DNA from 2 places in the Pseudomonas syringae pv. tagetis genome. Region 2 is predicted to be linked to the other one. Evidence: riboswitches for the same ligand, from Rfam matches in the RefSeq annotation. Region 2 holds a riboswitch; the other holds the start of a gene.
The links. Region 2 has a riboswitch for manganese ahead of mntP (manganese efflux pump MntP). Riboswitches for the same ligand answer to the same signal wherever they lie in the genome.

Region 1 (3,584 bases), 760 kb from region 2:
ACGCCCAGTCCTATCAGCAGACCGTCAGCGAAGCGACCAGCAAAGGGGTGCTGGATACCACCAGCGCAAATGCCAAGCGTGTTCACGCAATCGCTGACCGCTTGATTGCCCAGGCCCCGAAACTGCGGCCGGACTCGGCTCAGTGGCAGTGGGAAGTCAACCTGATCAAGAGCGATGAGCTGAACGCCAACTGTGGTCCGGGCGGCAAGATTTTCGTGTATACCGGCCTGATCGACACCCTCAAGCTGACCGACGATGAACTTGCCGCGGTCATGGGACACGAGATCGCCCATGCCTTGCGCGAGCACGGGCGTGAAGCGATGTCCAAGGCCTACGGTGTGGCAATGGCCAAACAGGGGGCGGGTGCCTTTCTGGGGCTGGGTCAGGACAGCCTGGCGCTGGCCGACACCGTGGTCAACTACAGCTTGACCTTGCCCAACAGCCGCAGCAATGAAAACGAAGCCGACCTGATCGGCCTGGAGCTGGCCGCACGTGCGGGTTACAACCCCAATGCGGCCATCACTCTATGGCAGAAGATGACTCAGAACGCGGGGGGCTCGCAGCCCGAGTTCATGAGTACTCACCCGGCATCCCAGAGTCGCATCGCATCGCTGCAGGCCGCGATCCCCAAGGTGATGCCGCTGTATGAGCAAGCCCCTAAATCCTGATCGGCCCAAATCCCGTAGCGTGGCGCGTTTGCGCAACGCCCCGGGTATGGGTCACACCCAGCCGCTGACCTGCATTGCCTTGTACACCGCCACCAGCGCCAGCACGAAGAACGCGCAGGCAGCCAGGCGGCGGATCAGCGTCAGTGGCAATTTCTCGGCGGCAAAATTACCCGCCAGCACCACCGGCACGTTGGCCAGCAGCATGCCTACGGTGGTACCGAGAATCACCAGCCACAGGTAGGAATATTGCGCAGCCAGCATCACGGTGGCGATCTGCGTCTTGTCACCGATTTCAGCGATGAAGAAGGTGATCAACGTGGTCATGAACGGGCCGAATTTGCGTGCCGTACTGGCTTCTTCGTCATCCATCTTGTCCGGAACCAGTGTCCACAGCGCCGTGGCGGTAAAGCTGGCGGCGAGGATCCAGTGCAGCACTGCGTCTGACAGGAAGCTGCTGAACCATGCACCTACAGCGCCTGCTGCCGCATGATTGGCCAGGGTTGCGGCGACGATGCCCGCGATGATCGGCCATGGCTTGCGAAAGCGTGCGGCGAGAATGAGCGCGAGCAACTGCGTCTTGTCACCGATCTCGGCGAGCGCAACCACTGCGGTAGGGATTAAGAATGATTCCAGCATCAGGTTTCCTAAGGGGCGGGTCGACACGGCTATGACACGTACGACCTCCCCGCCCCGGGTAAGGTGTTCGTGTCATAGGTCTTGTCAAACCACCGATCCGTCTGAGCGGATTCCGGGTCGCACGTACCATGGTCTGAGGACCAAGTATGTTGATACGTGCCGGACGAGCATGGCGCTCGTGGGAGACTACTCCCCTAGGACGGAGCGGATTCTGCCTCCGCGAAAACGTTTCGGCAAGTGCTTATTTCAAGGGCGCCTGGCGCTGTAGATTTTGAAACCGTTGCCTTGGGCCCTGACTTCGCATTGCCCGACATGCTCTTCGATCAGTGGCTGATAACGCAGAAAATTATTGGCCACCAAGCGCAGTTCGCCGCCTGATTTAAGATGTTGGCGTGCTTTTCTCAGCAGGTTTTCCGTCGCCATGTAATCGGTATGAACCCCGACATGGAACGGCGGGTTGCTCAGGATCGTGTTCAGGCCCATCGGTGCAGCGTCGATTCCGTCACCGGTCAGCACCTGCGCTTCCAGGCCATTGGCGGCCAGGGTCAGGCGTGAACTGGCCGTTGCGAAAGCGTCCACATCCAGCAGGACGACATCGTTATGCGGGTAGCGACGCTTGACCGCTGCACCGAGTACGCCGGCACCACAGCCGAAGTCGAGCAGATTGCCGCTCGGCAGTTTGTCGATGTTTTCCAGCAAAAGCGCCGAACCACGATCAAGTCGGCCATGGCTGAAAACGCCCGGCAGGCTGACTACGGTCAGCGGGCCGTCCTGCAATTCAATCTGGTAGGGCCTGGCCAGGCTTTCCAGTGTCACGGCTTGCGGTGCGTTCTCGACGGTGACCTGCCAGAGCTGGCAGTGGCGGGCACTGTCGAGCTTGCGTGCGCGACCGAACGGACTCAGTTGCTTTGCCGCCGCTTCGATACCACCCCGCTTTTCGCCGACCAGAAACAGCTCGCGCCCGGCCAGACGCGAGGCCAGTGCATTGAGCAGGTAGTCGGTCAGGTCACGAGCCTTGGGAAGGAACAGTACGGCAGCTTCGAAGGCGGTCTCTGGCGCCTCAACGCCGAAATCCACGCGGCCCTCAAACCGCGCATCCAGCGCGGCCTGATCACCGGCATGCCAGCACCATCCACGCGCGCCCGGCAGTTTTCCGAGCAGGTCGTCGGCGGGCAGCCCCACCAGCAACAGCGAGCCCTGAAACAGCTCGGCCTGACGGAGTAACACTTCACTGCGCGGGTCCATGGAATGGCTCCTGAAAAAGCGCGCAGTCTAACAGGATATGGGGCAGGAGGACGCGGAGCGTCCAGAACGGCATGCGACGCGGAGCGTCGCACGATGGTTGTGATGATCGTTTTGCACGCTCCAGCGTGGGGATGCGGTTCTTGATGTTCTGCGTTGCGAGAGGACGCGGAGCGTCGCACGGTAGTTGAGATTATCGTTCCGCACGCTCCAGCGTGGGGATGCAGTTCTCGACGCTCTGCGTCGCCCAAAGGACGCTTCGCATCAATGCTGGCACCTGTTGCGAAGACATCAGACAGCGTAATCTGCCGGGTCAGACTTCAATCCTCCAGGAGGCCCCACATGTATTGGGCAGAATTTCTCACCGTCGCGCTGATCCACCTGCTGGCTGTGGCCAGCCCCGGTCCGGACTTTGCGGTGGTGGTGCGCGAGAGCGTGACGCATGGACGCAAGGCGGGCACCTGGTCAGCGCTGGGCGTCGGTTCGGCCATCTTCCTTCATGTGGGTTATTCGTTGCTGGGTATCGGCATTATCGTTTCCCAGTCCATCGTCCTGTTCAACGCATTGAAATGGGCGGCAGCCGCGTACCTGCTGTACATCGGTATCAAGGCCCTGCGAGCCAGACCCGCTGCCGAAACAGACGATGCCGCCATCAAGGCAGCCCCTGGCGAGCGCACGGCAAAGGGGGCCTACATCAGCGGTTTTGTTACCAACGGACTTAATCCCAAGGCAACGCTGTTTTTCCTCTCGCTGTTCACGGTAGTGATCAATCCGCACACACCGCTGCTGGTGCAGGGCGGCTATGGTGTTTACCTCGCAGTGGCGACGGCCGCCTGGTTCTGTCTGGTGGCGCGCCTGTTCAGTCAGGCGCGGGTACGCGCGGGGTTTGCGCGCATGGGGCACTGGTTTGATCGGGCAATGGGCGGCGTGCTGGTTGCGCTGGGCATCAAACTGGCGCTCACCGAAGTACGCTGAAACCTGTATTCAATGAGGGCTTTGCTGATCATGCACAGCCTTTGGGCGCCTCTCGGAGACAGC
Region 2 (3,584 bases):
AACTGCTGCATGCGTTACTCAAGGCGCCCGTCGATCTGTTGTGGAACGGTGGTATCGGCACGTACGTGAAGTCCAGCGAAGAATCGCACGCCGATGTGGGCGACAAGGCCAACGATGCGCTGCGCGTCGACGGTAACGAGCTGCGTTGCAAGGTGGTGGGTGAGGGCGGCAACCTGGGCTTGACCCAATTGGGCCGTGTCGAATTCGGCCTCAATGGCGGCGCTACCAACACCGACTTCATCGACAACGCGGGCGGAGTGGACTGCTCCGACCACGAAGTGAATATCAAGATCCTGCTCAACGAAGTGGTGCAGGCCGGTGACATGACCGAGAAGCAGCGTAACCAGCTGCTTGAAAGCATGACCGATGAAGTCGGCCATCTGGTGCTGGGTAACAACTACAAGCAGACTCAGGCGTTGTCGCTGGCGGCGCGCCGCGCTTACGAGCGGATTGCTGAATACAAGCGTCTGATGAGCGACCTGGAAGCCCGCGGCAAGCTTGACCGCGCCATCGAGTTCCTGCCGGCCGAAGAGCAGATTGCCGAGCGCGTGGCGGCGAAGCAGGGCTTGAGTCGCGCCGAGCTGTCGGTGCTGATCTCCTACAGCAAGATCGACCTCAAGGAAGCACTGCTGGAATCCCGTGTACCGGACGACGATTATCTGGCACGCGATATGGAAACCGCCTTCCCGCCGTCGCTGAGCGCCAGATTTTCAACGGCCATGCGCAGTCACCGTCTGAAGCGCGAGATCGTCAGCACCCAGATCGCCAACGATCTGGTCAACCACATGGGCATCACCTTCGTGCAACGGCTCAAAGAGTCGACCGGCATGAGTGCCGCCGCTGTGGCCGGTGCTTACGTGATTGTGCGTGACATCTTCCATCTGCCGCACTGGTTCCGCCAGATCGAGGCGCTGGACTACAAGGTTTCTGCCGAAATCCAGCTGGCGCTGATGGATGAGCTGATGCGTCTGGGACGCCGTGCGACACGCTGGTTCCTGCGCAGTCGTCGCAATGAACTGGATGCCGGGCGCGACGTCGCTCACTTCGGTCCGCACCTGGCCGCGCTGGGGCTCAAGCTCGATGAGCTGCTGGAAGGCCCGACCCGAGAGATCTGGCAGACGCGTTATCAGGCTTATGTCGAAGCCGGTGTGCCGGAACTGCTGGCGCGCATGGTGGCCGGTACGACTCACCTGTACACGCTCCTGCCGATCATCGAAGCCTCCGATGTGACCGGGCAAAACGCTGCCGACGTCGCCAAGGCCTACTTTGCCGTGGGCAGCGCACTGGACATTACCTGGTACTTGCAGCAGATCAGCAGTCTGCCGGTAGAAAACAACTGGCAGGCACTGGCCCGTGAAGCATTCCGTGACGATGTCGACTGGCAACAGCGGGCGATCACCGTTTCGGTCCTGCAAATGGCCGATGGTCCTTCGGAGATCGATGCGCGTCTGGCCTTGTGGCTGGAGCAGCATTCGCTGATGGTCGAGCGCTGGCGCGCCATGCTGGTTGAACTGCGCGCAGCAAGCGGGACGGACTACGCCATGTATGCCGTCGCCAACCGCGAGTTGCTGGACCTGGCCATGAGCGGGCAGACGCTGACAGTATGATCGGGCTGTAACAGGTTGTATCCATAAAAAACCGCATCGAAAGATGCGGTTTTTTTGTGCTCGCATGCAAACCTGATCGCGTCGATCAAGCCGCTGACAGATGCTCATACAGAATCGTTGCACCCACCGCGATCAGCACGATGCCGCCCACGATTTCAGCGCGCTTGCCCACCATGGTGCCCAGCACCCGACCCAGCATCACACCGATGGTGACCATTACCGTGGTGGCCAGGCCGATCGCCAGAGCGGCAATCACAATATTGACGTCGACAAACGCCAGGCCTACGCCGACTGCCAGCGCATCAATGCTGGTGGCGAACGCGGTGGCGGCGAGAATCCAGAAAGAATGCTGGCCGGGTTTTTCCTGCTCTTCATCGTCATCGTGCTTGATGCCGTTGTAGATCATGTGCAGGCCCAGTACCAGCAACAAGGTAAAGGCGATCCAGTGGTCCCAGCTTTCAGCGAAGCGGGCGGCGACCTGGCCGATGCCCCAACCGATAACCGGGGTGATGGTTTCGATGGCACCGAAAATCAGGCCTGTTCGCAATGCTTCGAGAAAGCGCGGTTTATGCAGGCTTGCTCCTTTACCCAGGGCCGCAGCAAAGGCGTCCGTGGACATGGCAAGCGCGAGAAAGAGGAGGGAAATCGGGTTCACGGCTATATCCAGTCGGGCTATGAGTCAACGACGCAACCACACGCCCGACTTTAGGCATAGATGCATCGTTGGTCTCGCCAACCAGAGGGTGTCCGCACCACGGCATGCTGCCGAGAATGTTGATGCGAACGCTCTGTGACCGGAGTCAAGAGCAGGCTACTCCCCAACAAGGGCCGCCACTATAGCCATCCGAATGTGAAAAATATATGTACGAGGATGATTCAGGCCAAAAAAAACCCGTCACGAGGACGGGGTTTTTTTAACGCTTTGCGCAGTGATTACACTTGCAGTGCCGGGATGTTGGCATTTGCAGCGGCTTCACGGAACTCGGCGATCTGATCAAAGCTCAGGTAGCGATATACGTCCGCTGCCATCGTATCGATCTGGTTGGCGTAGCCCATGTACTCTTCGACGGTCGGCAGACGACCCAGGATTGAAGCAACAGATGCCAGCTCGGCCGAGGCCAGGTAGACGTTTGCGCCGTCACCGAGACGGTTCGGGAAGTTACGGGTCGATGTCGACACCACGGTCGAGTTCGGCTCGACGCGTGCCTGGTTACCCATGCACAGCGAGCAGCCTGGCATTTCCATGCGCGCGCCAGCCTTGCCGTAGATGCCGTAGTAGCCTTCCTCGGTCAGCTGGTGAGCGTCCATCTTGGTCGGCGGCGACAGCCACAGACGTGTCGGCAGCTGACCTTTTACCTGATCCAGCAACTTGCCCGCAGCGCGGAAGTGACCGATGTTGGTCATGCAGGAACCGATGAACACTTCGTCGATCTTCTCGCCTTGTACCGAAGACAGCAGGCGGGCATCGTCCGGGTCGTTCGGCGCGCAGAGGACAGGCTCCTTGACGTCGGCCAGATCGATTTCGATGATTTCGGCGTACTCGGCGTCCTTGTCGGCTTCCAGCAGCTCCGGGTTGGCAATCCAGGCTTCCATCGCCTGAGCACGACGCTCCAGGGTGCGAGGATCACCGTAACCCTGTTCGATCATCCAGCGCAGCAGGGTGATGTTCGAATTCAGGTACTCGATGATCGGCTCTTTGGCCAGCTTGATGGTGCAACCGGCAGCCGAACGCTCGGCAGAGGCGTCGGACAGCTCGAAAGCCTGCTCGATGCTCAGGTTGTCGAGGCCTTCGATCTCCAGGATGCGACCGGAGAATGCGTTCTTCTTGCCTTTCTTCTCTACGGTCAGCAGGCCAGCCTGAATCGCGTAGTAAGGAATGGCGTGAACCAGGTCGCGCAGAGTGATGCCGGGTTGCATCTTGCCCTTGAAGCGAACCAGGATCGACTCAGGCATGTCCAGAGGCATGACGCCGGTGGC

Region 1: it holds a riboswitch for manganese, as region 2 does, so the genes downstream of both, MME58_RS04875 (TMEM165/GDT1 family protein) here and mntP (manganese efflux pump MntP) in region 2, are expected to answer to the same signal.

Annotation. Positions count from the first base shown of each region.
Region 1 is NZ_CP092923.1:1,092,887-1,096,470, forward strand. Features, by position in the region: gene MME58_RS04870 (M48 family metallopeptidase) at 1-668, shown strand, start outside; gene MME58_RS04875 (TMEM165/GDT1 family protein) at 720-1,304, opposite strand; yybP-ykoY riboswitch at 1,374-1,512, opposite strand; gene MME58_RS04880 (class I SAM-dependent methyltransferase) at 1,551-2,549, opposite strand; gene MME58_RS04885 (LysE family translocator) at 2,889-3,521, shown strand.
Region 2 is NZ_CP092923.1:1,852,994-1,856,577, forward strand. Features, by position in the region: gene MME58_RS08385 (NAD-glutamate dehydrogenase) at 1-1,607, shown strand, start outside; gene mntP (manganese efflux pump MntP) at 1,693-2,262, opposite strand; yybP-ykoY riboswitch at 2,269-2,434, opposite strand; gene acnB (bifunctional aconitate hydratase 2/2-methylisocitrate dehydratase) at 2,541-3,584, opposite strand, start outside.